DNA from 3 places in the Pseudomonas sp. NPDC090592 genome. Region 1 is predicted to be linked to each of the others. Evidence: predicted binding sites of a transcription regulator. Region 1 holds the regulator's gene; each other region holds the start of a gene.
What was found. Region 1 encodes sigma-54, which starts transcription at its own class of promoters, with help from an activator protein. Its sites were predicted from a motif close to ANTGGCATNNANNTTGCTNT; they were not measured.
Positions count from the first base shown of each region.

Region 1 (9,760 bases):
TCGTTGCCATTGCGCTGCATGGCATCGGCGAACTGGTCACGGAACAGCTTGCCAATGTTGATGCCGTTGACGATGACGTTACGCACCTTCCACCCGCCGCCCAGGTTTTCCAGGGTGTACTGGACCGGGTATACGGCACCATTGTTGCCGGTGACCTTCATGCCTACGGTAGCGCGCTTGCCGTCATCGGCCTTGGCCGGGTCAACGACGATACCCTGGTTGTTGTACTCCAGCAGGGCATTACCGTAGAACTGGAACAGGCTGCGCTTGAAGTTTTCCTGGAAGCGCTGCATCTGCTCGGGCGTGGCCTTGCGCGAGTACTTGACGGTCATGATGCTTTTGGAAATACCGTCGGCATCGACCACCGGCCCGAGGATGCGGTCCAGGGTGTCGTAGAACGCTTGCGGGTTGGCCTTGTACTGCTCCTTGTTGGCCTTGAGCTCACCGAGCAGCTCGGTGGTGGTGCTCTGTACCACATCATGCGGCGTCTGCGCAGCCATGGTCAGCAGGGGGAAGGCTGCCAGCAGAACCAGCAGGCCGCGTCGCAGAATGGAAATCATGGAAACTCCTTAATTAGCCGGTTGCGCTTCTTTCGGTTCCTTGCCAACAGTGTTGAGCAGGAACTTGCCAATCAGATCTTCCAGCACCAGTGCCGACTGGGTGTCGTGGATGGTCGCACCGTCCTTGAGCACTTCGTCTTCACCGCCCACGCTGATGCCGATGTACTTCTCGCCAAGCAGACCGGCGGTCAGGATCGAGGCAGTGGAGTCGGTCGGCAGGTTGTCCACCGACTTGTCCAGTTGCAGGGTCACCCGACCGGTGTAGGAATCACGGTCCAGATCGATGGCGGTAACCTTGCCGATGGTCACACCGGCCATGGTCACTTTAGCTCTGACCGTCAAACCGGCAATATTGTCGAAGTAGGCATAAACTTTATAGGTATCGCTGCTCGGGCTGGCCGACAGCCCGCTGACACGCAGGGCCAGCAGCAGCAGCGCCAGGATCCCGGCCAGCAGGAACAGGCCGACACCGATTTCCAGGGTGCGGTTTTGCATCAGAAATCTCCAAACATCAAGGCGGTCAGAATAAAGTCCAGACCCAGCACTGCCAACGAGGCATAGACCACGGTCTTGGTGGTGGCACGGCTGATCCCTTCTGAGGTGGGCTCACAGTCGTACCCCTGGAATACGGCAATCCAGGTCGTGACGAAGGCGAACACAACGCTCTTGAGCAGCCCGTTGAGCACGTCGTCGGTAAAGGAAACACTGTTCTGCATGTTGGCCCAGAACGAGCCCTCGTACACCCCCAGCCAGTCCACGGCCACCCACGAGCCACCCCAGATACCGACCACGCTGAAGATCAGCGCCAGCAGCGGCAGCGAGATGAAACCGGCCCACAGGCGCGGCGCGACGATGTACTTGAGCGGGTCGACGCCGATCATTTCCAGGCTCGACAGCTGCTCGGTAGACTTCATGTTGCCGATTTCGGCGGTCAGCGCCGAACCGGCACGGCCGGCGAACAGCAACGCCGTCACCACCGGGCCAAGTTCACGCAGCAGGGTCAGGGCGACCATCTGCCCCACCGCCTGCTCCGAACCGTACTTGGTCAGGATGCTGTAGCCCTGCAGCGCCAGCACCATGCCGATGAACACGCCGGACACGACGACGATTGCCAGCGACAGCACGCCCACCGAGTACAGCTGCTTGGTCAGCAACTGGAAGCCGCCCCCGATGCCGCCGCGGCCGACCAGTGCATGGAACAGGAACAGGCACGAGCGCCCGAGCACCGCCAGCACGTCGATTGCCGAACGACCCAGCAGGCGGACACGTTCGAGTAAGGATCTTTTGCGCATCAACGCGCCCCCAGCAGGTCGGCGCGGTAATCAGGCGCGGGAAAGTGGAAGGGAACCGGGCCATCCGGGTCACCCTTCATGAACTGGCGAATCCGTGGGTTGTCCGAGCCCATCAGCTCATCGGGCGTGCCCTGGCCCAGCACCTGGCCATCCCCCACCACGTAGATGTAGTCGGCAATGCTGGCGGTTTCGGCCAGGTCGTGGGAGACGACGATGCTGGTGATGCCCAGGGCATCGTTGAGCAGGCGGATCAGGCGCACCAGTACGCCCATGGCGATCGGGTCCTGGCCGACGAACGGTTCGTCATACATGAGGATCTGCGGGTCCAGGGCGATTGCCCGGGCCAGCGCCACACGGCGTTTCATGCCGCCAGACAGCTCGTCGGGCATCAGGTCGATGGCTCCGCGCAAGCCCACGGCCTGCAGTTTCATCAGCACGATGTCACGGATCATTTCGTCCGACAGCTGGGTATGCACGCGCAGCGGGAACGCGACGTTCTCGAACACATCAAGGTCGGTGAACAGCGCGCCGCTCTGGAACAGCACACCCATCTGCTTGCGGGCGTCGAACAGATCGCTGCGCGACAGCGTCGGCAGGTTCTGCCCGGCAACCCATACCTCACCACTCGAGGGGCGCAGTTGCGCGCCCATCAGGCGGAGCAACGTGGTCTTGCCGCAACCCGATGGCCCCATGATGCCGGTGACCTTGCCGCGCGGGATGCGAATGTCGACGTTGCTGAAAATGCTGCGCGAACCGCGTTTGAAGGTAACCCCCTTCAACTCGACCGCGTAGGCGCTATCCACACTCATCTAGACTCCTTGCTAGTGCAGCCTCGTCCTAGTGGACGCCGGCCTCCGCAAGGAAGGCACACGCACCCCTGGCAGGCCGAATAGCGGCGAACTATAGCACCGCTGACGGCAGCGCCCCAAGGCCATGCAAGCAGTCGTTCAGCCCCGGGACAGGCTTTGCTGACTTTCGCCACAGCAATCGAAAGCGTGAGGGTTTTCGTCATTGCGCGTATAATCGCGGCCTTTTCATCAGGCATTGCTTTTTCGACATGAGCCAATCCAGCGAGCTGATCCAATCCGCCCAACGCACCCTGCGCCTGGAACTTGAGGCCGTAGAGGCCCTGCTGGCACGCATCGACGACAATTTCGTCAAGGCCTGCGAACTGATCCAGGCCTGCACGGGCCGGGTTGTCGTGGTCGGCATGGGCAAATCCGGGCACATCGGCAACAAGATCGCCGCCACCCTGGCCAGCACCGGCACACCAGCCTTTTTCGTGCACCCGGCCGAAGCCAGCCATGGCGACATGGGCATGATCACCCGCGATGATGTCATCCTTGCCCTGTCGAATTCCGGCAGCACTGCCGAGATCGTCACCCTGTTGCCACTGATCAAGCGCCTGGGCATCAAGCTGATCAGCCTGACCGGCAACCCGGACTCGCCCCTGGCCCAGGCCGCCGAGGTCAACCTCGACGCCCGTGTCGAGCAAGAGGCCTGCCCGCTGAACCTGGCGCCCACCTCCTCTACCACGGCATCGCTGGTGCTGGGTGACTGCCTGGCGATCGCCCTGCTCGAGGCCCGCGGCTTCACCGCCGAGGACTTTGCCTTCTCGCACCCGGGCGGCGCCCTGGGCCGACGCCTGCTGCTGAAGGTCGAAAACGTGATGCACAGCGGCGAAGAGCTGCCCCAGGTGCCGCGCGGCACCCTGCTGAAAGACGCACTGCTGGAAATGTCCCGAAAAGGTTTGGGCATGACCGTGATCGTCGAGGCTGACGGCAAGCTGGCCGGGATCTTCACCGACGGCGACCTGCGCCGCAGCCTGGACCGCAACATCGACGTGCACACCACCCTGATCGACCAGGTCATGACCGTGCATGGCAAGACGGCGCGAGCCGAAATGCTTGCCGCCGAGGCCCTGAAGATCATGGAAGACCACAAGATCGGCGCCCTGGTGGTGGTGGACCGCGAGGACCGCCCTACCGGTGCCCTGAACATGCACGACCTGCTGCGCGCCGGTGTAATGTAAGGAGCGATGGAATGAATCAGGACCTCATGCAACGCGCCAAGCGCATCAAGCTGGCAGTGTTCGACGTGGATGGCGTGCTCACCGACGGCCGCCTGTACTTCCTTGAAGACGGCAGCGAATTCAAGACCTTCAACACCCTCGACGGCCAGGGCATCAAGATGCTCATGAACGCGGGCGTGACCACTGCCATCATCAGCGGGCGCAAGACCCCGGTGGTCGAACGCCGGGCAAAGAACCTCGGTATCCCGCACCTGTTCCAGGGCCGTGAGGACAAATTGGTCGTGCTTGACGGCCTGCTCGCCGAACTGGGCCTAAGCTATGATCAAGTGGCCTACCTGGGCGACGACCTGCCGGACCTGCCGGTGATTCGCCGGGTGGCACTGGGAATGGCCGTGGCCAACGCCGCGCCGTTCGTACGCCAGCACGCCCATGGCGTGACCCAGGCACGCGGCGGCGAAGGTGCGGCCCGTGAATTCTGCGAACTGATCATGCAGGCCCAGGGCACCCTGGACGCTGCCAACGCCAATTACCTGTAAGGCTGCCCATGTTCAGCAAGAAAGCCCGCAATGTTGCGCTGCTCGCAGTGATCGCTGCCCTGCTGGTGGCGATCGGCTACTGGAATGTCAGCCCGGAAAGCTTCCTCGACAAGCCGGTGGCCCAGGTCGACGAAAGCGCCATCGACTACTATGCGATCAACGCCCACAGCGTGCAGTTTCTGCCCGACGGCAAACTGCAGTACGAAATGACTGCCGACAAGGTCGAACACCTCAAGGCCAGTGAAATCACCCTGCTGACCACGCCGGACCTGCACATGTACCGGGGCACCGAATACCCGTGGCACGTGCAAAGCACCCGCGCCGAGGTCAATCCGGACGGTACCGAAGTCGAGCTGATCGACAAGGTACGGGTTGCCCGCACTGACGAAAAGCAGCGCGAAACCATCATTACCAGCTCACGCATGACTGTGTTCCCGCAGAAGCAATATGCGCAGACCGAGCAAGCCGTTAGAATCGACGGCGCCGGTGGCACTACTACGGGCAAAGGAATGAAAGCGTATTTGAAAGAAGGCAAGATGGACTTGCTCTCTAACGTAAGAGGACAGTATGAGGCTCGTTAAAACCCTCCCCCTTCTGCTCAGCCTGAGCGCAGCACTGGGAAGCGCGAGCGCCCTCGCCCTGCCGAATGACCGTGACCAGCCAATCCGAATCCAGGCGGACAATGCCCACCTGGATGACAAGCAAGGCGTGGCTACCTATACCGGCGACGTGATCATCACCCAGGGTTCGATGATGATCAAAGGCAACACCGTGACCATCACCCGTTCCGCCGCCGGCGATATCGACGTGGTGACCTCGGTGGGCAACCTGGCCTACTTCGAGCAGCAACAGAGCGCAGCCAAGCCGGACAAGATGAAAGGCTGGGGCGTGACTATCCAGTATCAGGCGCAGAAAGACCTGGTGATCCTCACCGACCGTGCCAAGGTCGAGAACGAGGGCAACACCACCGAAGGCGAGAAAATCGTCTACAACACCCAGACCCAGGTGGCAACTGCCGGTCGCGGTGGCAACGTGACCTCACCGCGTCAGCGTATCGACATGGTGATCCAGCCCAAGAAGAAGGCCGAGTAAATGGCAACCCTCAAAGCCCAGCACCTGGCCAAGAGCTACAAGGGGCGTCAGGTGGTACGTGACGTCAGCCTGTCGATCGACAGCGGCCAGATCGTCGGCTTGCTCGGCCCCAACGGTGCCGGCAAGACCACCTGCTTCTACATGATTGTCGGGCTGGTGCAGGCCGAGCAGGGCCGCGTGCTCATCGACAACCTCGATGTCAGCCACCAGCCCATGCACGGCCGCGCCCGCGCCGGCATCGGCTACCTGCCGCAGGAAGCTTCGATCTTCCGCAAGCTGTCGGTGGCCGACAACATCATGGCCATCCTCGAGACCCGCAAGGACCTCGACCGCGAAGGCCGGCGCAAAGAGCTGGAAAGCCTGCTGCAGGAATTCCACATCAGCCACATCCGCGATAACCTCGGCATGAGCCTCTCCGGTGGTGAACGCCGCCGCGTAGAGATTGCCCGCGCCCTGGCGACCGCGCCCAAGTTCATCCTGCTGGACGAACCATTTGCCGGTGTCGACCCGATCTCGGTCGGCGACATCAAGCAGATCATCCACCATCTCAAGGCCAAGGGCATCGGTGTACTCATCACCGACCACAACGTGCGTGAGACCCTGGATATTTGCGAAACCGCCTATATCGTCAATGATGGCCGCCTGATCGCTGAAGGCGATGCCGAGACCATCCTGGCCAACGACCTGGTGAAAGAGGTTTACCTGGGCCACGAGTTCCGGCTCTGACCCCGGCACATGCCTGGAGTACTGGCAGATCGCCCTGAAACCGGGGCTAAAGTTGTTACAGTGCTCTAGGCAAACGCTACAATTTAAGGCATAAAACTTGCTTGATCTGGCGCCCTGGCGCCCTCGTGTAGTGGATGGCGCATGCGCGCCGGCGAACAAGGTATTAAGCCCCAGCCATGAAACCATCGCTCGTCCTAAAAATGGGCCAGCAACTGACGATGACACCGCAGTTGCAACAGGCCATCCGCCTGCTCCAGCTTTCTACCCTGGACCTCCAACAGGAAATCCAGGAAGCGCTGGAGTCGAACCCGATGCTCGAACGTCAGGAAGACGGCGAGGACTTCGACAACAGCGACCCGATGGCGGACAACGCCGAGAACAAACCGGCCGCCGAAGTCCAGGACAACAGCTTCCAGGAGAGCACTGTCAGTGCCGACAACCTGGAAGACGGTGAGTGGAGCGAGCGCATCCCCAACGAGCTTCCGGTCGACACCGCCTGGGAAGACATCTACCAGACCAGCGCCAGCAGCCTGCCGAGCAACGATGACGACGAGTGGGACTTCACCACCCGCACATCGGCCGGCGAGAGCCTGCAAAGCCACCTGCTGTGGCAGCTGAACCTGGCGCCGATGTCCGACACCGACCGCCTGATCGCCGTTACCCTGATCGACAGCATCAACGGCCAGGGCTACCTGGAAGACACCCTCGAGGAAATCTGCGCCGGTTTCGACCCGGAGCTGGATATCGAGCTGGACGAGGTCGAAGCGGTGCTGCACCGCATCCAGCAGTTCGAGCCAGCCGGCGTCGGCGCCCGCAACCTGGGCGAATGCCTGCTGCTGCAACTGCGCCAATTGCCCGCCAATACCCCGTGGATGACCGAAGCCAAGCGCCTGGTCACTGATTTCATCGACCTGCTCGGCAGCCGTGACTACAGCCAGCTGATGCGCCGCATGAAAATCAAGGAAGACGAGCTGCGCCAGGTGATCGAGCTGGTGCAAAGCCTGAACCCGCGCCCCGGTTCGCAAATCGAGTCCAGCGAGCCTGAATACGTGGTACCTGACGTCATCGTGCGCAAAGACAGCGAGCGCTGGCTGGTGGAGCTGAACCAGGAAGCCGTCCCGCGCCTGCGCGTCAACCCGCAGTACGCCGGCTTCGTCCGCCGTGCCGATACCAGCGCCGACAACACCTTCATGCGCAACCAGTTGCAGGAAGCGCGCTGGTTCATCAAGAGCCTGCAAAGCCGCAACGAAACCCTGATGAAGGTTGCCACGCAGATCGTCGAGCACCAGCGCGGCTTCCTCGACCACGGTGACGAAGCGATGAAGCCCTTGGTGCTGCACGACATCGCCGAAGCGGTAGGCATGCACGAGTCGACCATTTCGCGGGTGACCACGCAGAAATACATGCACACACCGCGTGGCATCTACGAGCTGAAATACTTTTTCTCCAGCCACGTCAGCACCTCCGAAGGCGGAGAATGCTCGTCCACAGCGATCCGCGCGATCATCAAGAAACTGGTTGCCGCGGAAAATCAGAAAAAGCCATTGAGTGACAGCAAGATCGCTGGTTTACTGGAGGCACAAGGCATCCAGGTAGCCCGTCGCACCGTCGCCAAGTACCGCGAGTCCCTCGGCATCGCACCGTCGAGCGAGCGCAAGCGACTGATGTAGCGCCTGAGATGTGCCACAGCGTTTGTGGGGCAGGTGCAAGACCTGCCTCTTTATGCACGGGCAACAAAGGAGAAGCTGTATGCAAGTCAACATCAGTGGACACCATGTAGAAGTCACCCAGCCACTGCGCGATTACGTGCTCGAGAAGCTCACTCGCGTGGAGGGCCACTTTGACAAGATCACCAACGCGCAGGTCATCCTGAAAGTCGAGAAGCTGCAGCAGAAGGTCGAGGCGACCCTGCAGATTCCGGGCGGCGAGGTGGTTGCCAATGCCGAACACGAAGACATGTATGCAGCGATCGACGCCATGGCCGACAAGCTCGACCGCCAACTGAAAAAACACAAGGAAAAACAGCAAAGCCTGCTGCAAGGTGCAGCTGCCCGCTGATCCCCCTCATCCATGATCCGACTTGAAACCATCCTGACCCCCGGCCGTTCCCTTGTGAACGTGCCGGGCGGCAGCAAGAAGCGCGCCCTGGAAAAGGTCGCCACCGTCATCGCCGAACAAGTGCCAGAACTGGAGATGCAAGACGTCTTCGAAAAGCTGGTCGCCCGGGAAAAACTCGGCTCGACCGGTTTCGGCAATGGCATCGCCATCCCGCACTGCCGGCTTGAAGGTTGCACCTCCCCGGTCAGCGCCCTGCTGCACCTTGAAGCCCCAATCGATTACGACGCCATCGATGGCGCACCCGTGGACCTGCTGTTCGTCCTGTTGGTGCCCGAAGCTGCCACCGATGCACACCTGGAACTGCTGCGCCAGATTGCCAGCATGCTCGATCGCAAAGAGGTTCGTGATCGCCTGCGTGCCGCCAGCAGTGACGAGGCCCTGTACCAGGTTGTCCTGGACGTACAGAACGAGCACTGAACATGCGCCTGATCATTGTCAGCGGCCGGTCCGGCTCCGGCAAGAGCACCGCCCTCGATGTCCTGGAAGACAACGGTTTCTACTGCATTGACAACCTTCCCGCCGGGCTGCTGCCGCAGTTGGCGGAAGAAGCACTGATCAACACCGAACTGCTGCAACCGAAGGTTGCCGTGTCGATTGACGCACGCAACCTGCCTAGCCACCTGACGCGCTTCCCCGAATTGCTCGAAGAAGCCCGTGCGCGCAACATCCAGTGCGATGTGTTGTTCCTGGATGCCGACGAAGACATGCTGCTCAAGCGCTTCTCGGAAACCCGCCGACGGCATCCACTGACCAATGCCAATCGCTCGCTGGCCGAAGCGATCCGCGTCGAAAACGAACTTCTGGGCCCGATCGCCGACCTGGCCGACCTGAAGATCGACACCACCAGCCTCAACCTTTATCAGTTGCGTGATTCGATCAAGCTGCGCCTGCTCAACCAACCCGAGCCTGGCACCGCGTTCCTGGTCGAGTCGTTCGGCTTCAAGCGCGGCATGCCGGTCGATGCCGACCTGGTGTTCGATGTGCGCTGCCTGCCCAACCCCTACTGGAAGCCCGAGCTGCGCGAGCACTCTGGCCTCGACCAACCGGTTGTCGAGTACCTGGCCGCACAGCCGGATGTCGAAGACATGTACAACGACATTTCCAGCTACCTGCTCAAATGGTTGCCCCGCTTCGCTGCCAGCAACCGAGCCTACGTCACCATTGCCATTGGCTGCACCGGCGGCCACCACCGTTCGGTGTACATCACCGAACGCCTTGGTCAACAGCTGCAGCAATCCCTGAAAAACGTCCAGGTCCGCCACCGCGACCTCTAGCCCAAGGATCCGCCCCACGATGCCCGCCCGCGAAATCACCATCATCAACAAGTTGGGTCTGCATGCCCGGGCGGCAGCCAAGTTCGTCGGCGTCGCCGGCCGCTTCCCCTGTGCAGTCAGGGTGGGCCGT
Region 1 is NZ_JBIVXJ010000015.1:100,413-110,172, reverse strand. Features, by position in the region: gene ACIQUI_RS15710 (phospholipid-binding protein MlaC) at 1-560, opposite strand, end outside; gene mlaD (outer membrane lipid asymmetry maintenance protein MlaD) at 570-1,055, opposite strand; gene mlaE (lipid asymmetry maintenance ABC transporter permease subunit MlaE) at 1,055-1,852, opposite strand; gene ACIQUI_RS15695 (ATP-binding cassette domain-containing protein) at 1,852-2,661, opposite strand; gene ACIQUI_RS15690 (SIS domain-containing protein) at 2,910-3,884, shown strand; gene ACIQUI_RS15685 (KdsC family phosphatase) at 3,896-4,420, shown strand; gene lptC (LPS export ABC transporter periplasmic protein LptC) at 4,429-5,001, shown strand; gene lptA (lipopolysaccharide transport periplasmic protein LptA) at 4,988-5,512, shown strand; gene lptB (LPS export ABC transporter ATP-binding protein) at 5,513-6,238, shown strand; gene ACIQUI_RS15665 (RNA polymerase factor sigma-54) at 6,415-7,908, shown strand; gene hpf (ribosome hibernation-promoting factor, HPF/YfiA family) at 7,988-8,296, shown strand; gene ptsN (PTS IIA-like nitrogen regulatory protein PtsN) at 8,309-8,773, shown strand; gene rapZ (RNase adapter RapZ) at 8,776-9,630, shown strand; gene ACIQUI_RS15645 (HPr family phosphocarrier protein) at 9,650-9,760, shown strand, end outside.

Region 2 (9,760 bases), on a different contig from region 1:
TCATCAGCTTGCTGTGCAGTGCCGACACACCGTTGACACTGTGCGAGCCAAGGAACGCCAGGTTGCCCATGCGCACCCGGCGGCCGTTGTCTTCTTCGATCAGCGACACCGCGCGCAGCACATCGAAATCGTGCAGGCCTTTGGCCCGTAAGGCGTCGATATGGTAGGCGTTGATCAGGTAGATGATCTGCATGTGCCGTGGCAGCATGCGCTCCATCAGTGCCACCGGCCAGGTTTCCAGGGCCTCGGGCAGAAGGGTGTGGTTGGTGTAGGCGAGCGTGCCGACGGTCAGCTCCCAGGCCTTTTCCCACGGCACTTCGTGCTGATCCACCAGCAACCGCATCAACTCGGCTACGGCAATCGAAGGGTGGGTGTCGTTAAGCTGGATAGCCGCCGCGTCGGGCAGGTTGAGCAGGTCTTTGTGCATGTTCAGGTGGCGACGCAGCAAGTCTTGCAGCGAAGCCGACACAAAGAAGTACTCCTGGCGCAGGCGCAGCTCCTGCCCGGCCTCGGTGCTGTCGGCCGGGTATAGCACCCGCGAGATACTCTCTGCACGGGCGACTTCGGCCACAGCCCCCAGGTGATCACCCGCGTTGAAGCGCTCCAGATGCAACTCTTCCAGCGCCCGCGCACGCCACAAGCGCAAGGTGTTGACGCTGGAGCCGCGCCAACCGACCACGGGCGTATCGTAGGCTACCGCCCGCACCGTTTCACCCGGCGACCAGACCTGGCGCTGGGCTCCGTTGCCATCGCTCACGGTTTCGACGCTGCCGCCGAAACTGATCGGGTAGATCACCTCGGCACGCTCGAACTCCCAAGGGTTGCCGAAATCAAGCCAGTTTTCGGTCTGTTCCTGCTGCCAGCCATCGACCAGGGCCTGACGGAACAGGCCATGCTCGTAGCGGATGCCGTAACCATGGGCGGCAATACCCAGGGTGGACATGCTTTCCATGAAGCACGCTGCCAGTCGACCAAGGCCTCCATTACCCAGCGCGGCATCGGGTTCGAGCAGGCGGATGCGCTCCAGGTCCACGTCCAGCCCTTCCAGGGCATCACGGGCGATGTCCAGCAGCCCCAGGTTGCTCAAGCTGTCGTAAAGCAAGCGCCCGATGAGAAACTCGAGGGAAAGGTAGTACACCCGCTTCTGGCTGCGTCGATAGGCCTGGCGGGTATGGTCCATCCAGTGGTCGACCATGTGATCGCGCGCAGCCAGGGCAATGGCTTCGAACCAGTCATGGTCGAAGGCGTGCTCCGGGTCCTTGCCGACCGCATAGGTCAGCTTGTTCAGTACGGCGGCGCGAAAATCCGCGACTTCGGCGTCACGTGCTTTAGGTTCCTGGGACATGCGACATCCTCGGGCAAGTTGACGAAAGCGGAGGGAGAGTGATGAGACTAGACCCTTCGACAGGGAGCGACGGTTACTGTTCGCAGTTTTCATGCCCACTCTGCGAATTCGGCAAAAGGTTGTTCATATTTTGAACAATTCCGGTATCATCGCGCGCCCCAAGACCGTGATCCACCCTATAAAGATGAAAACGACCCTGATCGCCGCCGCCGAAGTCGACCGCCTGGAGACTTGGCAGCGTTACGCCAGCCACATGTGCGGTGGCTGCCACTCGACCTGTTGCACCCTGCCGGTGGAGGTGAAGATCAAGGATCTGATCCGTATCGGCGTGGTAGACGAGTTCGAAAAAGACGAACCGCCGAAGAACGTGGCCAAACGCCTGCAGAAGGAAGGCATCATCGAGCGCTTCAACCAGAAGTCGGGGATCTTCACCCTGACCCGGATGAGCAACGATGACTGCATGTACCTGGATCGTAAAAGCCGCCTGTGCACCATTTATGACAAGCGCCCGGATACCTGCCGCAACCACCCCAAGGTCGGGCCGCGGCCGGGGTATTGTGCGTACAAGCCCAAGGTGGTTGGGCGTTGACGCCTGCGTTAAGACTGAATAGACTTTTAGTCGTCTTGATGTACACGGAGCTTCCTTCAGGAAGTGTCTAGACGCCGCCACTTGGTTCCGGCCGTGCCGGTTGATGGGAGAGATCCCTGAGGGCATCCGCGATACGACCCCCTTCATTGGGGGTTTCGTATTTTTACGGCCTGCTAACGCCTTACAGGTCGTCGAATCGGCTCATTCCTCAGCTTCTTCAACATCAGCAGCCAACCCTTGATTTTCTCGTGCCTTTTCAGGTTCGTCGGCCGGCTTGAGGGATGGTCCTGGTCCCGTACATAGGCACTTTCAACATGCACCTTCAAGGTACGGGCGGAATCACCGCGCAGGTTGAAATACACCTCGTATCGGCTCCCTTCTGGATAGCCAAACTGATTACCTTCCAACGTCAGCCAGTTGCTATGACCAGTAAACAGGCATTGCCGATCGGCCAACGAAGCCATGATGGCCGGCAACTGCAATGAAAGGCTGTGTCGCACCGGACAAAACGCTCGCCGAATGCCTCGATGGTCAATCAGCAGACGATCTTGGCCAATATCATGAAAATCCAACTCCATACCTTGCTTAGGGCCATAGCTTACGCAGTGGCTCGAGTACTCCACGACCAATGTCAAAGCTTGTATCCCTTGTGCTTCAAGCCCTGGGATTGCCAGTAGGTGTGATTCAGGGCGCAAATGAAGCAAGCTCCAGCGGGTACCGGCAACCTCAATTTGGCCACGGGCCAAATGCTCCTTCCACCCCTTGCCTTTCATTGTCAGTCTCAAGCAATTTCCAGCAGGCAGCCTACTGTGGCTATCGGCGATTGCCAAAAACTGCTTGGTAAACAATTACTTCCATAGAAACATCAAGGCATAAAAAAACGCCCCCGGCCTTTCGACCGGAGGCGTTTTCATTCAGCCTGAGCTAACTCAGTTCTTGGCTTTCTTGGCAGCGCGGGTACGCTCGCCTTCGTCCAGGATCTTCTTGCGCAGACGGATCGACTTAGGCGTCACTTCGCACAGCTCGTCGTCCTGGATGAATTCCAGGGCCTGTTCCAGGGTGTGGCGAACTGGCGGTACCAGGGCGATGACTTCGTCTTTGCCCGAAGCACGCATGTTGTCGAGTTTCTTGCCTTTGGTCGGGTTCACACCCAGGTCGTTGTCACGGCTGTTCAGACCGATGATCTGACCGTTGTAGATCTCCTGGCCGTGTTCAACGAACAGCTTGCCGCGAGCCTGCAGGGTTTCCAGCGAGTAGGTCAGTGCCTTGCCGGTCTCGACCGAAACCAGTACGCCGTTCAGGCGGCCGGACATCTGGCCCGACTTCATGGTGTCGTAACGATCGAAGATCGAGGTCAGGATGCCTGCACCGTTGGTCAGGGTCAGGAACTGGTTACGGAAACCGATCAGACCACGGGCTGGAATGTTGTACTCCAGACGCACACGGCCCTTACCATCCGGCACCATGTTGGTCAGGTCGCCTTTACGCAGGCCCATCTCTTCCATGACCTTGCCCTGGGATTCTTCAGGGATGTCGATGGTGACGTTCTCGAACGGTTCCTGCTTCACGCCGTCAACTTCACGGATGATTACTTCAGGGCGGCCTACGGCCATCTCGAAGCCTTCACGGCGCATGGTTTCGATCAGTACCGACAGGTGCAGCTCACCACGGCCCGATACCTTGAACTTGTCAGGGGAATCGGTTTCCTGAACGCGCAGGGCTACGTTGTACAGCAGCTCCTTGTCCAGGCGGTCCTTGATGTTACGGCTGGTGACGAACTTGCCTTCTTTACCGCAGAACGGCGAGTCGTTGACCTGGAAAGTCATGGAAACGGTCGGCTCGTCAACGGTCAGCGGCTTCATCGCTTCTACCGCATCCGGGGCGCACAGGGTGTCGGAGATGAACAGCTCGTCGAAACCGCTGATGCAGACGATGTCGCCAGCCTGGGCCTCTTCAACGTCTACACGGTGCAGGCCGTGGTGGCCCATCAGCTTCAGGATACGGCCGTTACGCTTCTTGCCGTTGGTGTCGATGGCAACAACCGGGGTGTTCGGCTTGACGCGACCACGGGCAATACGGCCAACGCCGATAACGCCGAGGAAGCTGTTGTAGTCCAGTGCGGAGATCTGCATCTGGAACGAACCGTCACGGTCAACATCCGGGGCTGGTACGTTGTCGACGATCGACTGGTACAGCGCGGTCATGTCTTCGCCCATTTCGGTGTGGTCCAGACCGGCAATGCCGTTCAGGGCCGAGGCGTAGACCACTTTGAAGTCCAGCTGCTCGTCGGTAGCGCCGAGGTTGTCGAACAGGTCGAAGATCTGGTCCAGAACCCAGTCAGGACGCGCGCCCGGGCGGTCAACCTTGTTGATCACGACGATTGGCTTCAGGCCAGCTTCGAACGCCTTCTTGGTCACGAAGCGGGTTTGCGGCATCGGGCCGTCCTGGGCGTCGACCAGCAGCAGCACGGAGTCGACCATCGACATTACACGCTCAACCTCGCCACCGAAGTCGGCGTGGCCGGGGGTGTCGACGATGTTGATGTGGTAGCCGTTCCAGTTGATGGCGGTGTTTTTCGCCAGAATGGTAATACCGCGCTCTTTTTCCTGGTCGTTGGAGTCCATGACGCGCTCGTCGTTGAGCTCGTTACGCTCCAGGGTGCCGGACTGACGCAGGAGTTTGTCGACCAGGGTGGTTTTACCATGGTCAACGTGGGCGATGATGGCGATGTTACGCAGATTTTCGATCACAAGTGTATCTCGATCAGAGGATTCGGTTGCCGCCCAGTGTAGGCGGCCAATATGTACTGTTTAAGGCTCAGCGGGCCCGGTGGTCGGGAGGGCGATGGCGGATACTGCCGCCATACAGCCCCGGCGTCTTATGTCGGACGATAAACACGCACATTGGCATGTCCCTCACTGAGCAGGTGGTGTGCGTGCAAACGGCTCATCACACCTTTGTCGCAATACAGCAGGTACTGGCGCGTTGGGTCCAGGTGCTTGAACTTGCTGTTGATCGCGTAGAACGGCATGGCCTGGACTTCGATACCTTCCAGCACCAGAGGTTCGTCTTCCTGGGCATCCGGGTGACGAATGTCGATGATGATCTGGCCGGGGAGCGCCTCGGCTACTTCCTCGATTTCGATGTCCTTGCCCAGTTCATCGATCACGTGGTCGATGGAAATGAACTTGGCACGTTCCAGGGCGCGCTCCAGCACGGCCATGTCGAACTGCTTTTCTTCGTGCTCCATGCGGTGACGCTTGGCATGGGTGGTAGGGTTCACCGAGATCACGCCGCAATATTCCGGCATGTGCTTGGCGAAGTCGGCGGTGCCGATCTCGGTGGCCTGGTCGATGATGTCCTGCTTGTGGCTGGCCAGCAGCGGGCGCAGCACCAGCTTGTCGGTGGCCGAGTCGATGATCGACAGGTTCGGCAGGGTCTGGCTGGACACCTGGGAAATCGCTTCGCCGGTCACCAGCGCGTCGATCTGCAGGCGGTCGGCCATGTGCGCGGCACCGCGCAGCATCATGCGCTTGAGGGTCACGCCCATGTAGCTGTTGTCGACCTTGTTGAGGATCTCGCCAACCACTTCTTCGAACGGCACGCTGATGAACAGCACGCGCTGGCTGCTGCCGTACTTCTTCCACAGGTAGTGGGCCACTTCCATCACGCCCAGTTCGTGGGCACGGCCGCCGAGGTTGAAGAAGCAGAAGTGGGTCATCAGGCCGCGGCGCATCATCTGGTAGGCCGCCACGGTGGAGTCGAAGCCACCGGACATCAGCACCAGGGTCTGCTCCAGGGCACCCAGCGGGTAGCCGCCGATGCCGTTGTGCTGGTTGTGAATCACGTACAGGCGCTGGTTGCGGATCTCCATGCGCACTACCACTTCAGGCGTCTTCAGGTCGATGCCGGCGGCGCCGCACTGCTGGCGCAGCTGGCTGCCGACGTAGCGGTCGACGTCCATCGAGGTGAAGTCGTGGTGGCCGCCGCGCTTGCAGCGCACCGAGAAGCGCTTGCCGGCCAGCAAGTGGCCGAAGTGGTGCTTGCACTTGGCGACGATGTCGTCGAAGTCACCCAGCGGGTATTCCTCTACCTGCAGGAAGTGGGTGATACCCGGCGTGCAGGTGAGGCGCTCGATCATCTCGCGCTGGACTTTTTCGTCTTCGACGCGGGTGACCACTTCGAGATTGTCCCAGACACCATCGACCGCGAGCTCAGGGTCGAGGTCCTTGAGCACGTTGCGGATGTTCTTGCCGAGCTGGCGGATGAAACGCTTGCGCACCGGCCGGCTCTTGATGGTGATTTCTGGGAAGACTTTGACGATAAGTTTCATTGGTTAACAGCGCGCGCAGGGCCTGCCGAAAATGTGGGGCGCGAATTATAGCGGAAACTGCTCAGGATTTGACCAACTTTTGTACAGAAGGTCGGATTTATATTGCCTGCACTGGCCTCATCGCCGGCAAGCCAGCTCCCACAGGTCATCCACAGGCCTCAAGACTTGCGCCCTACCTGTGGGAGCTGGCTTGCCGGCGATGAGGCCCTCAAAGGAAGCACACCCCTCAAGCCATGCACCACATTAGTGCATCAATGCCAAAATCCGCATCTAAAGAGTGCACTTTTACATCCCAACCCACCGCCAAATGCCCGCAAACGCCCCCTTTTATCCCTGGCTCGCCATTTTCGGGCACTGGCATGCAATTTGCTCCCTTGTGAGGCAGGTAAGCTTGGCCGACTATCCGCGCCCGGCAACACCCTTTTTCCAGGGCAGCGGCCCACCGCGCTCTAGACCATCCGGAGGACAATATGTCGAAGTCGGTTCAACTCATCAAAGATCATGACGTCAAGTGGATTGATCTGCGTTTCACGGACACCAAAGGCGTTCAGCACCACGTGACCATGCCGTCGCGTGATGCGCTGGACGAGGACTTCTTCGAAGTCGGCAAGATGTTCGACGGCTCCTCCATCGCTGGCTGGAAAGGCATCGAAGCTTCCGACATGATCCTGATGCCGGTTGACGACACCGCCGTACTGGACCCGTTCACCGAAGAACCTACCCTGATCATCACCTGCGACATCGTCGACCCGTCGAGCATGCAGGGCTACGATCGCGACCCACGGGCAATCGCCAAGCGCGCCGAAGAGTACCTGAAGAGCACCGGCATCGGTGACACCGTATTCGCCGGCCCAGAGCCAGAATTCTTCATCTTCGACGAAGTGAAGTTCAAGTCGGACATCTCCGGCTCGATGTTCAAGATCTTCTCCGAGCAAGGCTCGTGGATGTCTGACGCTGACGTCGAAGGCGGCAACAAAGGCCACCGTCCAGGCGTGAAAGGCGGCTACTTCCCGGTTCCGCCGTTCGACCACGACCACGAAATCCGTACTGCCATGTGCAACGCACTGGAAGAAATGGGCCAGACCGTCGAAGTGCACCACCACGAAGTGGCGACTGCCGGCCAGAACGAAATCGGCGTCAAGTTCAACACCCTGGTGAAGAAGGCTGACGAAGTGCAGGCCCTGAAGTATGTCGTGCACAACGTTGCCGACGCCTACGGCCGTACCGCCACCTTCATGCCGAAGCCACTGTACGGCGACAACGGCTCGGGCATGCACGTGCACATGTCGATCTGGAAAGACGGCAAGAACACCTTCTCGGGTGAAGGCTATGCCGGCCTGTCCGACACCGCCCTGTACTTCATCGGCGGTATCATCAAGCACGGTAAGGCCCTGAACGGCTTCACCAACCCGTCGACCAACTCGTACAAGCGTCTGGTACCAGGCTTCGAAGCCCCGGTAATGCTGGCCTACTCGGCGCGTAACCGCTCCGCTTCGATCCGTATTCCTTACGTCGGCAGCCCGAAAGCCCGCCGTATCGAAGCACGCTTCCCGGACCCATCGGCCAACCCGTACCTGGCCTTCGCGGCCCTGCTGATGGCTGGCCTGGACGGTATCCAGAACAAGATCCACCCAGGCGATGCTGCCGACAAGAACCTGTACGACCTGCCACCAGAAGAGGCCAAGGACATTCCGCAAGTGTGCGGCAGCCTGAAAGAAGCCCTGGAAGAGCTGGACAAAGGCCGTGCGTTCCTGACCAAGGGCGGCGTGTTCTCCGATGACTTCATCGATGCCTTCATCGAGCTGAAGTCGGAAGAAGAAATCAAGGTCCGCACCTTCGTACACCCGCTGGAATACGAGCTGTACTACAGCTGCTGATCTGACCGGCGCCTGGCGCCGATGAGATGATCAACACGGCCTCCTTCGGGAGGCCGTTTTCGTTTTTGCACCAGGTAAAAACCACCCTCGCCACGCTATGCTCTATCTTGGTGCAGCAAAAAGCACCCTGCCCCTATTTGCTCCCCAATCTGGTTCACATGAAACGTTTCATCCAGAGTTTCTGATCCGAATTTGCGCAGATACAGGCCTTTATCGGCAAATCCCGCTTCTTTTCGGAGCTTTGGTTTGTTTCTTGCATTTCTTGCGGGTAGACAGCTTCGCACCAGCGGGGCCACCGCACCTGGCCCTGGCCAAAGCAGTGCCAGGCAAGCGCCAAAAGAGGTCAACGACGCCTTATGACCATCAGCGATGCGCAGCACCGTCTGCTTCTGGACAACCTGACCACCGCCACGTTGCTGCTCAATGCCGAGCTGCGCCTGGAGTACATGAACCCGGCCGCAGAAATGCTGCTGGCCGTCAGCGGCCAACGCAGCCATGGGCAGTTCATCAGCGAGCTGTTCACCGAGTCGACCGAGGCGCTCAGCTCGTTGCGCCAGGCGGTCGAACAGGCGCACCCGTTCACCAAGCGCGAAGCGCAGCTGACCTCGCTGACCGGGCAGACCATCACCGTCGATTACGCGGTAACCCCTATCCTCAACCAGGGCCAGACCCTGCTGCTGCTAGAGGTGCACCCACGCGACCGGCTGCTGCGCATCACCAAGGAAGAGGCCCAGCTGAGCAAGCAGGAAACCACCAAGATGCTGGTGCGTGGCCTGGCCCACGAAATCAAGAACCCTCTCGGCGGCATCCGCGGCGCAGCGCAGTTGCTGTCACGCGAACTGCCCGAGGACGGCCTGCGCGATTACACCAACGTGATCATCGAAGAGGCCGACCGCCTGCGTAACCTGGTCGACCGCATGCTCGGTTCGAACAAGCTGCCGTCGCTGGCCATGACCAACATCCACGAAGTACTGGAGCGCGTTTGCAGCCTGGTCGAGGCTGAAAGCCAGGGCTGCATCACTTTGGTGCGCGATTACGACCCAAGCCTGCCGGACGTGCTGATCGACCGCGAGCAGATGATCCAGGCCGTACTCAATATCGTGCGCAATGCCATGCAGGCGATCAGTTCGCAGAGCGAACTGCGCCTGGGCCGCATCACCCTGCGCAGCCGCGCCTTGCGCCAGTTCACCATCGGCCACGTGCGCCATCGCCTGGTCGCGCGGGTCGAGATCATCGACAACGGCCCGGGCATTCCGCCGGAACTGCAAGACACCCTCTTCTATCCCATGGTCAGTGGCCGCCCGGACGGTACCGGGCTGGGCCTGGCCATTACCCAGAACATCATCAGCCAGCACCAGGGCCTGATCGAGTGTGAAAGCCACGCAGGCCATACCGCCTTCTCGATCTACCTGCCCCTGGAACAAGGAGCCACCGCCTCATGAGCCGAAGTGAAACCGTATGGATCGTCGACGATGATCGCTCCATCCGCTGGGTCCTGGAAAAAGCCCTGCAACAGGAAGGCATGACCACCCAGAGCTTCGACAGCGCAGACGGTGTAATGGGCCGCCTGGCACGCCAGCAGCCGGACGTGATCATTTCCGACATCCGCATGCCGG
Region 2 is NZ_JBIVXJ010000018.1:114,166-123,925, reverse strand. Features, by position in the region: gene ACIQUI_RS17675 (glycogen/starch/alpha-glucan phosphorylase) at 1-1,345, opposite strand, end outside; gene ACIQUI_RS17670 (YkgJ family cysteine cluster protein) at 1,530-1,934, shown strand; gene ACIQUI_RS17665 (hypothetical protein) at 2,108-2,707, opposite strand; gene typA (translational GTPase TypA) at 2,864-4,684, opposite strand; gene thiI (tRNA uracil 4-sulfurtransferase ThiI) at 4,813-6,267, opposite strand; gene glnA (type I glutamate--ammonia ligase) at 6,738-8,144, shown strand; gene glnL (nitrogen regulation protein NR(II)) at 8,501-9,586, shown strand; gene ntrC (nitrogen regulation protein NR(I)) at 9,583-9,760, shown strand, end outside.
Region 2: glnA (type I glutamate--ammonia ligase) is a predicted target of sigma-54. The motif match lies at 6,621-6,640, and genes of this name have one in related genera.

Region 3 (9,760 bases), on a different contig from region 1:
TCTGGAAGAAGCCACGGCCGTTGACCGCCATGTCCAACGGGTTTTCGGTGGTTTGCAGGCTGCCGGCAACGAAGCTTTTCTGGGTACCGACAATGCGCACACCGGTACCGACCTGCAGGCCCGAAGGCAGCTCGCTGTCCTGGGTCGACTGGGCGCCTGGCTGGCGCTTGATCTGGTACAGCAGGTCCGCAAACTCGGCGCGATCACGCTTGAAGCCAGTGGTGGAGACGTTGGCCAGGTTGTTGGAAATGACCGTCAGGTTAGTGTCCTGGGCGGACAGGCCGGTTTTAGCGACCCAAAGAGCCGGAAGCATGTAAGTTCTCCTCGTGCGCCTGTTTTACGGCACCCGTTCAAAAGTGATTAGCCGATTTGCAAAACCCGAGCCATGGCTTCGTCGCCTTCCTTGGCCGTGTTCATCATCTTGACGTGCAGTTCGAACTGGCGGGACAGCGCCAGCACCGAGGTCATTTCCTCGACAGCGTTGACGTTGCTGCCCTCCAGGAAGCCCGACACCACGCGCACATTGACGTCGGCATCGGCCGGCTGGCCAGTGGTGGTATGGATCAGGCCGTCCAGGCCCTTTGTCAGGCCTTTGGTATCCGGGTTGACCAGCTTTATGCGGTCGACCTCGGCCATTACCCGCGGGCCTTCACCCATGGAGCGGATGCTGAGGGTGCCGTCGGCGCCCACTTCCACCTTCTGCTCTGGCGGGATGGCGATCGGGCCACCGTTGCCGATCACCGGCATGCCATTGCCGGCACGCAGCACGCCGAGGGCGTCGATGTTCAGGCTACCGGTGCGCACATAGGCTTCGCTGCCGTCCGGTGCCTGCACGGCAATGAAACCTTTACCGGTCACGGCAACATCCAGGTCACGACCGGTCTCGACCAACGGGCCTTCACTGAAGTCGGTGGCCGGGCGCTCGGTCATGGCAAAGGCACGCGCCGGAAAGCTGTCGCCGAACACCGGCATCGAGCGGGCCTGTTCCAGATCACGTTGAAAACCGTTGGTGGAAATGTTCGCCAGGTTGTTGGCGTGGGCCTTTTGCGCCAGCGCGTTCTGGCTGGCGCCGGTCATGGCCACATAAAGCAACTTGTCCACAGTATCTCCTCTGCGCGTCGCTGCCGCGCTGTCACTGGGCAGGTTCGAAGCAATAATCGAACCAAGTCTGAAAGCGCCTGTTTTCGGGGTTTTCAGGACAGCGAGGGGCAACAAACGTCAGTTTGTCGGCGGATGTTTGCCGCCTGCGGCAATGGTCGGTTCAGAAGGTGCGGCACGCGGCGTTGTTGTAGGGGCCGGAATGGCGTACCCAGCCTTCGCCTGGATTGTTGGCCGAGCACATGTAACGGCCGGTGGCCAGGCTTTGCCATTGGTAGAACGGTGCGGGGGCGGCCGAGAGCGGCGAAGTGATAGCCATGGCCAGGAGGGCTGTGAGCATTAGCCGTTTCATGGGTGTGAACCTTTCAGATTTTGGGGCCGCTTCGCGGCCCATCGCGACGCAAGGCCGCTCCTACAGGGAACGCGATCTCCTGTAGGAGCGGCCTTGCGTCGCGATGGGCTGCAAAGCAGCCCCAATTACACACGACACCAGATCAACAAACGACCATCAGGTCATCTGGATGATGGTCTGCATGATGGTGCTTTCAGTGGAAATGGTCTTGGCGTTTGCCTGGTAGTTGCTCTGCGCCTTGATCAGGTTGACCAGCTCACCGGTCAGGTCGACGTTGGAGTCTTCCAGCGAGCCGCCAGTAATCTGGCCCAGGGTACCTGTGTCAGGTGCGCCGATCACCGGCACGCCGGAGGCGTAGGACTCTTTCCAGGCAGTGCCGCCAATCGGGGTCAGGCCCTGCAGGTTGGCAAAGTTGGCAATCGCCACCTGGCCGATGATCTTGTCCTGGCCGTTGGTGAAGTTGGCGAACATGTTACCGCTCTGGTCGATGGTCAGGCCCGACAGCTCGCCGGTGGCGAAGCCATCCTGGCTCTTGGCGGTGGTGGCGGATGCGGCGTTGTACTGGGTGGTGCCCAGCATGTCCAGGTTGACCCCCGCCACGTTGGCGACGGCACCGTTGGCACCCCACACGCCGGCGGCGTTCTTCTGCGCCGGGATCCAGTTGTTGAGGCTGAACGTCTTGTTGGCGTCGATGGTAAGGCCACCGGCAACCGGGCCCGCAGTCATCGCCGCAGTATCCAGGGTGCCGTCAGACTTGAACGGCAGCTTGTTGGCCAGCGGCGTGGTCGAGGTCGGGTCGGCCGGGTTGCGGCCGTCGATGGTGGTGTACATGGTCCACGAGTTGCTGCCGGCATCCTTGACGAAATACTGGTTCAACTGGTGCGCGTTACCCTGGCTGTCGTACACGTCGGTGTTGAACGTGTAGTTGTAGGTACCGGTATTGGTCGGGTCGAACGGCGAAACTGTCGGCGCGGTAGCACTGGAGTTCAGGTTGACGTTCTCGGAAATTTTCCCGGTCGGGTTCGGCGTCAGGTTCGAGGTATCGATCTGCAGGTTGGTCAGCACACCCTGGATGATCTTGCCGTTGGCATCCACGGCATAACCTTGCAGGTTGGCGCCCGAGGAATTGACCACATAGCCGTCCTTGTCGCTGTAGAAAGCGCCGGCACGGGTATAGATTTTCGAGCCATTGTCGTTCAAGGCAAAAAAGCCGTTGCCATCGATAGCCATGTCCAGCGCCTGGCCGGTGCCATTGATGTTGCCCGCGGTGAACATCTGCGACACGGCGGCAGTCTTGACGCCGGTGCCGACGATGTTCTTGCCGGCGCTGGTGCCGCGAATGGAGTTGGAGTACTGGTCGGCGAACTCGGCGCGCGACGACTTGAAGCCGGTGGTGGCAACGTTGGCAATGTTGTTGCCGGTAACGTTCAGGGCCTTGTTTGCTGCATAGAGGCCGCTAAGGCCGATATTGAAAGACATGTGTAACTCCTGTCGTTTTGCTCAGGCCCTAGATGCCGATGCTTTGGATTTTGGAAAGCGCAACACTGCCCAGCCCGGCCAGGTTGAGGGTCATTTCCGAACCGTTGGTGCCCATGGTCACACTGGTGACCGAGGCCGGCAGGTTGGTAGTCATGGCCGTAGCCTTGCCATCGATCGATGCAGTGGCCTTGAAGGTAAAGGTACCCGCTGCCACGGCTTCACCGTCGTCGTCCAGGCCATCCCAGGTGAAGTCGACCTTGCCGGCCTTCTGCGTCCCCAGGTCGAGGGTGCGGACCAGCTTGTCGTCCTTGTCGTAGATACCCACCGAAGTGGCGGTACTGGACGAGGTCAGGTTGACCGAACCCTTCATGTCCTTGCTGGTGTCGACGACGGCCTTGTCGGTCTGGACGATCACATTGCGCCCGACCAGTGACGACGCCTGCAGGGCCTGGGAAGACTGCAGCCCTGCGGCGATATAGGTCACCGAATCATTCAGCGACTGCATGCTTTCGAGGCTGCTGAACTGCGCCAACTGCGCCACGAACTCGCCGTTTTCCTGCGGATCGAGCGGGTTTTGGTTCTTCATCTGGGTAACCAGCAGCTGCAGGAACGCATCCTTGCCCAGCGCACTGCCGGCGGCGCCGGTGTTGCTGTTGGTCTTCGACGTCTGCTTTTGCAGCGATGTCAGGTAAGCGCTACTGACGTCGCTGGTGGAGTTGGTAGTGGTCATATCGGCTTCCTATCACTGCCCCAGGGTCAGGACTTTCTGCATCATGCTCTTGGCCGTGTTCATCAGCTCGGCGTTGGTCTGGAACGCACGGCTGGCGGAGATCATGTCGGCCATCTCCTCGACCACGTTGACATTCGGGTAGTAGACGTAGCCGTCCTTGTTCGCTGCCGGGTGGTTTGGCTCGTAGCGCGCCTCCAGCGTGCTCTGGTCCTCGACGATACCTTTTACCTGCACACCCTGCCCTGCCTCGCCCTGGTCTTCGAACAGCGACTGGCTGACGCCGGCCTGGGCATCCTGGAAGGTGGTGGCGAACACCGGGTGACGGGCGCGATAGGTCTGGTCGATGCTCGAAGAGACGGTCTCGGCGTTGGCAATGTTGGAAGCAACGGTGTTCAGGCGCGTGTTCTGCGCGCTCATGCCGCTACCGGCAATGTTGAAAACACTGGAAAGGGACATGGTCATTCTCCGCGCAGGGCAGAAACCAGCCCTTTGAATTTACTGTTGAGCAAGGTGAAGCTGGCCTGGAAGCCAATGGCGTTTTCGGTGTAGTTCGATTGCTCGATCTGCGCGTCCACGGTGTTCTGGTCGATCGACGGCTGCAGTGGCGTGCGGTACTTGAGCGTGTCATCCGCTGCAATGGCAAGGCCTTCGGCTTCGATGTGCCGGCTGTTGGTCCGGTCCATGGCGAAGCGGCCGCTTTGCTGCTTGCTGGTCTCGGCAGCGAGCACCGAAGAAAAGTCCATGTCACGCGCCTTGTAGTTGGGCGTGTCGGCGTTGGCAATGTTGTTGGCCAGCACTTCGGCGCGCTGGGCGCGGAAACTCATGGCCTTTTCGTGGATACCAAGCGCCTTGTCGAAGCTGATGCTCATGTCGGGGAAACCTTCAGAGGTTGACCGGAATTTCGTTGAGCAAGGTATAGCAAGGGCTGTGCCAACCCATGAAAAGCCCGGATTTGCAGGGCTGCGGGGTGTGGTGCTGTCAGGGTGATGCCAGAAAAGCGGCAAAGGCCTTCCGCCTTGGGCGGCGAAAGCGGCAATTGCCGGGCGGCAAAAGCGGCAAACCAAAAAATTGACGTCAGGATTTGGAGCTTCGCGGCGTTCGCCTTGACACTTTCTGCGCTTGTGAGATCGAGCGCCGCCCGCGCGGCGCTTCGCGGGGCAAGCCCGCTCCCACATTTGCTGCAACGTGGCCATGTCTGTGAAAGAGGCGTTGTCAGCCTTGGTGCATGGCTTGAGACAAGTGGGGCGGCAGCAATGCCAACTCAGAAATCCAGCCAACCCAACAAGACTGACAACCATGGCCTGTCAGGTTCGGCACGTTGCAACAAATGTGGGAGCGGGCTTGCCCCGCGAAGCGCCGCGCGGGCGGCGCTCGATCTCACAGCCACCACAACCCTAAAGGCAAACCCTACTTGGCCTGGTAAATGATCCCCGGGCTGCACTGCACCATCTGGTAATGGTCCGGCAACCCGTTCAGCGCCTCCGAGGCGCCGAGGAACAGGTAGCCACCCGGCTTCAGTGTGCTGTGAATACGCAGCAGAATGTCGCGCTTCACCTGCGCCGAGAAGTAGATCAGCACGTTGCGGCAGAACACGATATCGAACTTGCCCAGGCTGGCATAACTGTCGAGCAGGTTGAACGAGCGGAACTCGACGCGGCTGCGAATGGCCGGCTTGACCGCCCAGCGCCCCGGCCCCTTGGGGTCGAAGTAGCGCTGCAGGCGCTCCTGGGACAGGCCGCGGGCAATCGCCAGGCTGTCGTATTCGCCGGTCTTGCAGTTGGTCAGCATGGTGCCGGACAGGTCGGTGGCCACAATCTGCGCGCCCATCTTCAACTGCCCAAGGTTGCTGCGCTCGAACTCATCGATGGCCATGGAAATGGAGTAAGGCTCCTGCCCCGACGAACAGGCCGCCGACCACATGCGCAGGCGCTGGCCCGGGTTGTTGCGGATGAACTCGGGGATCACCTTGTTCTTCAGCACCTCGAACGGGTAAGTGTCGCGAAACCACAGGGTCTCGTTGGTGGTCATCGCATCCACCACCTGCTCGCGCAAACCGGCGCGCGGCTGGGCCTGGATGCGCTGCACCAGCTCGCCCAGGCTCTTGATACCCTGTTGCTCCATCAGCTTGTTGAGACGGCTGGAAACCAGGTACTGCTTATTCTCGCCCAGCAGGATGCCACAGGCTTTCTCCAGGAATACCCGGAACTGTTCGAAATCCAAATTACCCGTAGACACTACTGCCGCCTCTTTTCAATCACTGGTGCCGGGGCTAGCCCCGGCTGCTTCAATGCGCTGCCTTGATCCGGTCGACCACCCGCTGGGCCAGGTCGTCCGGCTTGAACTTGGCCAGGAAGTCATCGGCGCCGACCTTCTTGACCATTGCCTGGTTGAATACCCCGGAAAGCGAAGTATGCAGGCAGATGTGCAATTTTTGCATGCGCGGGTCGCTACGGATCTCTGCCGTTAGCGTATAGCCGTCCATTTCCGGCATTTCAATGTCCGAGATCATCATCAGGAACTCTTCTTCCGGCTTTTTGCCCTCATCCACCAGCTGGCGCAGGTAGTTCAGGGCCTGACGGCCGTCATTGAGCGCCACCACTTCCACCCCTACGGTCTGCAGGCAGCGGCTGACCTGCTTGCGCGCCACCGACGAATCGTCGACGGTGAGCACGCGCATCAGCACGGCCTTGTCCTGCACCTCGGCATCGATCACCCCGGCCGACACCGACTCGGAAGACGGCGACACTTCGGCCAGCACCTTCTCCACGTCGATGATCTCGACCATGCGGTTGTCCACCCGGGTGACCGCTGTCAGGTAGTGATCGCGGCCCGTCCCCTTGGGTGGCGGATGGATCTCCTCCCAGTTCATGTTGACGATGCGCTCCACCGAGTGCACCAGAAAGCCCTGGGTCTTGGTGTTGTACTCGGTGATGATCACGAAACTGTTGCGCGTGTCTTCCTGCAGCGGCCGCAACCCGGTAGCCATCGACAAGTCGAGGATCGGGATGGTCGCCCCGCGAATGTTGGCAACACCGCGCACCACCGGGTGCGCCTTGGGCAGCAGGGTCAGCGCAGGGCATTGCAGCACTTCCCTGACCTTGAACACGTTGATGCCGTAAAGCTGTTCGCCATTGAGGCGGAACAGCAGCAACTCCAGGCGATTCTGCCCCACCAGCTGCGTGCGCTGGTTGACCGAATCCATAACACCCGCCATGCCAGACTCCTTAATCTTTCAGCCTTTCGTTGCAACTCAGGTTACGAGTCGGCACGGGCTTTGCTTTTTTGAGCGTCATGCACACGAAAACGACATTTTTCCGACGATTGACGCGCCTGCTGACTGGCTCGCTGGCCACGCTGTGCCTGCTGGCGCCCGGCGTTCGCACGGTAGCGGACGCGTTCACCTTGCCTGAACAGCTTATCGGTGTCACCCAAGGGTTTCTTGAATTCACCGTCGAAGATTACCTGGCCACCACCCAGACAGCCGGCCGTTATGAAATCCAGGTCAACTCGCTGGACCCACGCCTGCGCATGCCATTGTGCAGCCAGCAGCTGGACGCGTCGCTGGAAAGCCCGGCCCAGCCGCTGGGCCGGGTGACGGTGCGGGTACGCTGCGACGGTGCGGCGCCATGGACCGTGTTCGTACCGGCCACCGTGCGGCTGTTCCGCGATGTGGTGGTGGTAACCCGCCCGCTCAAGCGCGACAACACGGTGGGCGAAGGCGACGTGGCCCTGCGCGAGCGCGATGTCGGCACCCTTGGCCAGGGCTTTCTCACCGAACTGGACCAGGCAGTGGGCATGAAGATGCTACGCCCCACGGTGATCGACCAGGTACTCACGCCACAACACCTGGAACAGGCCGAGGTAGTGCGCAAGGGTGACCAGGTGGTAATCGTCGCCCGCAGTGGCAGCCTCAGCGTGCGCATGCCAGGCGAAGCCCTGAGCAAGGGCGGCCTGAGCGAACAGATACGGGTACGCAACCTCAATTCCAAACGGGTGGTCAAGGCCAGGGTGACCGGGCCGGGCCAGGTCGAGGTCAGTATGTAGCCAGCCACAGATTACGCTGGCAGTGAGGAACCGCATTTCCTAAACTGTGTCAGAAAACGGGTTCGCGAGCTTGCTGACAGGCGGCTATGCATTTGTGCCTAAAGTTTCTTTCGGGTTGGCCGAAAACAAGGCAAGCGTCCAAATACCCAGAGGTTTCTGATCATGGTCATCGACTTCAGTCGTTTGAATAACTCTCCGTCCGTCACGGGCGGCGTGCGCGGCAACAGCGCAGCCGGCAGCGCCGAAAAACCGGCAGCCAGCCAGGAAGCGGCCAGCGGCACCAGCGCCAGCGGAGAAGCGGTACACCTCAGCCAAGAGGCACAGCAGTTGCAGAAGATCAACGACAAGCTGCGCGACGAGCCAGTGGTCAACAGTGCCCGCGTGGCCGAGTTGAAACAGGCGATCGCCGATGGCAGCTATCAGGTCGATGCCGGCCGGGTCGCCAGCAAACTGCTCGATTTCGAAGCCCAGCGCTGACCGTTCGGCGCGCTGACTTCACGGACGCTAGAAAAGCCAAGAGTTAGCCATGCACGACACCACCTTGCTGCAACTGATCGAAGATGACATTGCCCCGCTGCAGGAACTGCTCGACCTTCTGCAAAAAGAAGCGATCGCCCTGCATGGCCGCGACATGCCGCTGCTGGAACAGATCCTGGCGCGCAAGCAATCGCTGATCATCCTGGTCGAGCAGCATGGCCAGCGCCGCAGCCAGTTGCTCGGCAGCCTGGGCCTGAGTGCCGATCGTGCCGGCGTGCAAGCGGTGGCCGCGCAGTCGCCCCATGGCGAGGTGATGCTCCAGCGGCTCGACATGCTGTCGCAGCTGATGGACGAGTGCCAGCAGGTCAACCAGACCAATGGCCGGATCATCCAGGTCCAGCAACACGTCACCAACAACCAGATCAGGATCCTCATGGGCGGCGACTCGCCGTCGCTCTACGACAGCCGCGGCAGCACCTCGCCGCTGGCCAAGCCACGGGCCCTCAGCCAAGTGTGATTTTTTCTATCAAGGCACGGAACATACTGGCAAAATGCCGTTACTTGCGTGTGTCGCTTTTGCCTGGAGAACGATAAGCCGTGTTCAATGAAACCGAAGCACCGCAACCGCCAAAGGTGCTGGACACCCCCTTGGAGATTGCGGCCAACTTGCGGCAACTGCAGGAAAGCCACGACCCGCTGATCATCACCTTCCATGACCGCAGCCAGCGTTTCCAGAGCTACGTGGTACACGTGGACCGTGAAAAGAACACCCTGGCACTGGACGAGATGATCCCCCGCGACGGTGAGAAATTCATCGAGAACGGCGAGCACTTCCGCGTCGAAGGCTTCCATGATGGCGTGCGTATTGCCTGGGAATGCAACCACGAACTGAAGATTACCGAAGTCGACGGCCACCGCTGCTACAGCGGCCCCATGCCGCAAGAGATGACCTACCACCAGCGCCGCAATGCCTTCCGCGCCGCGCTGAAGCTGTCGCAACTGGTCGATATCATTCTCGATGGCGCCCACCTCAAAGGCAATGGCGCCCTGCGTGGCAAGCTGCTGGACATTTCGGCCACAGGTTGCAAGCTGCGCTTTGAAGGCAATGTCGAAGACCGTCTGCAACTGGGCCAGGTGTATGAGCGCTTCAAGGCGGGCAACCCGCTGGGCCTGGTGGACACCATGGTCGAGCTGCGTCACCTGCACTATGAAGAACGCATCAATACCACTTTTGCCGGTGTGCGCTTCCACAACCTGAGTGGGCAGGCACAACGCAAGATCGAGAGCTTTGTGTACCAGCTGCAGCGTGAGGCGCGGCGGTTCGACAAGGACGATTATTGATCGTCGGCTGAATGCAAAAACGCCACCTGATGAGGTGGCGTTTTCATTTGTGTTCTTCCTATACCGGCCTCTTCGCGGGCACGCCCGCTCCCACAGGGACCGCGCCAAGCCTGAGGCCAACGCTATACCTGTGGGAGCGGGCGCGCCCGCGAAGAGGCCGGTACAGGCTTACACCGACTTGCTGACCTCTTCAGGCTCTGCGGCCTGTGGCTCAGCCCCCTTCCCTTCATCCTCGGTAT
Region 3 is NZ_JBIVXJ010000011.1:41,808-51,567, forward strand. Features, by position in the region: gene flgG (flagellar basal-body rod protein FlgG) at 1-313, opposite strand, end outside; gene ACIQUI_RS12000 (flagellar basal body rod protein FlgF) at 361-1,101, opposite strand; gene ACIQUI_RS12005 (hypothetical protein) at 1,262-1,438, opposite strand; gene flgE (flagellar hook protein FlgE) at 1,607-2,929, opposite strand; gene flgD (flagellar hook assembly protein FlgD) at 2,958-3,659, opposite strand; gene flgC (flagellar basal body rod protein FlgC) at 3,672-4,115, opposite strand; gene flgB (flagellar basal body rod protein FlgB) at 4,118-4,528, opposite strand; gene cheR (protein-glutamate O-methyltransferase CheR) at 5,067-5,894, opposite strand; gene ACIQUI_RS12035 (chemotaxis protein CheV) at 5,944-6,873, opposite strand; gene flgA (flagellar basal body P-ring formation chaperone FlgA) at 6,951-7,703, shown strand; gene flgM (flagellar biosynthesis anti-sigma factor FlgM) at 7,866-8,180, shown strand; gene ACIQUI_RS12050 (flagella synthesis protein FlgN) at 8,230-8,697, shown strand; gene ACIQUI_RS12055 (flagellar brake protein) at 8,778-9,521, shown strand; gene ACIQUI_RS12060 (MFS transporter) at 9,690-9,760, opposite strand, start outside.
Region 3: flgB (flagellar basal body rod protein FlgB) is a predicted target of sigma-54. The motif match lies at 4,575-4,594, and genes of this name have one in related genera.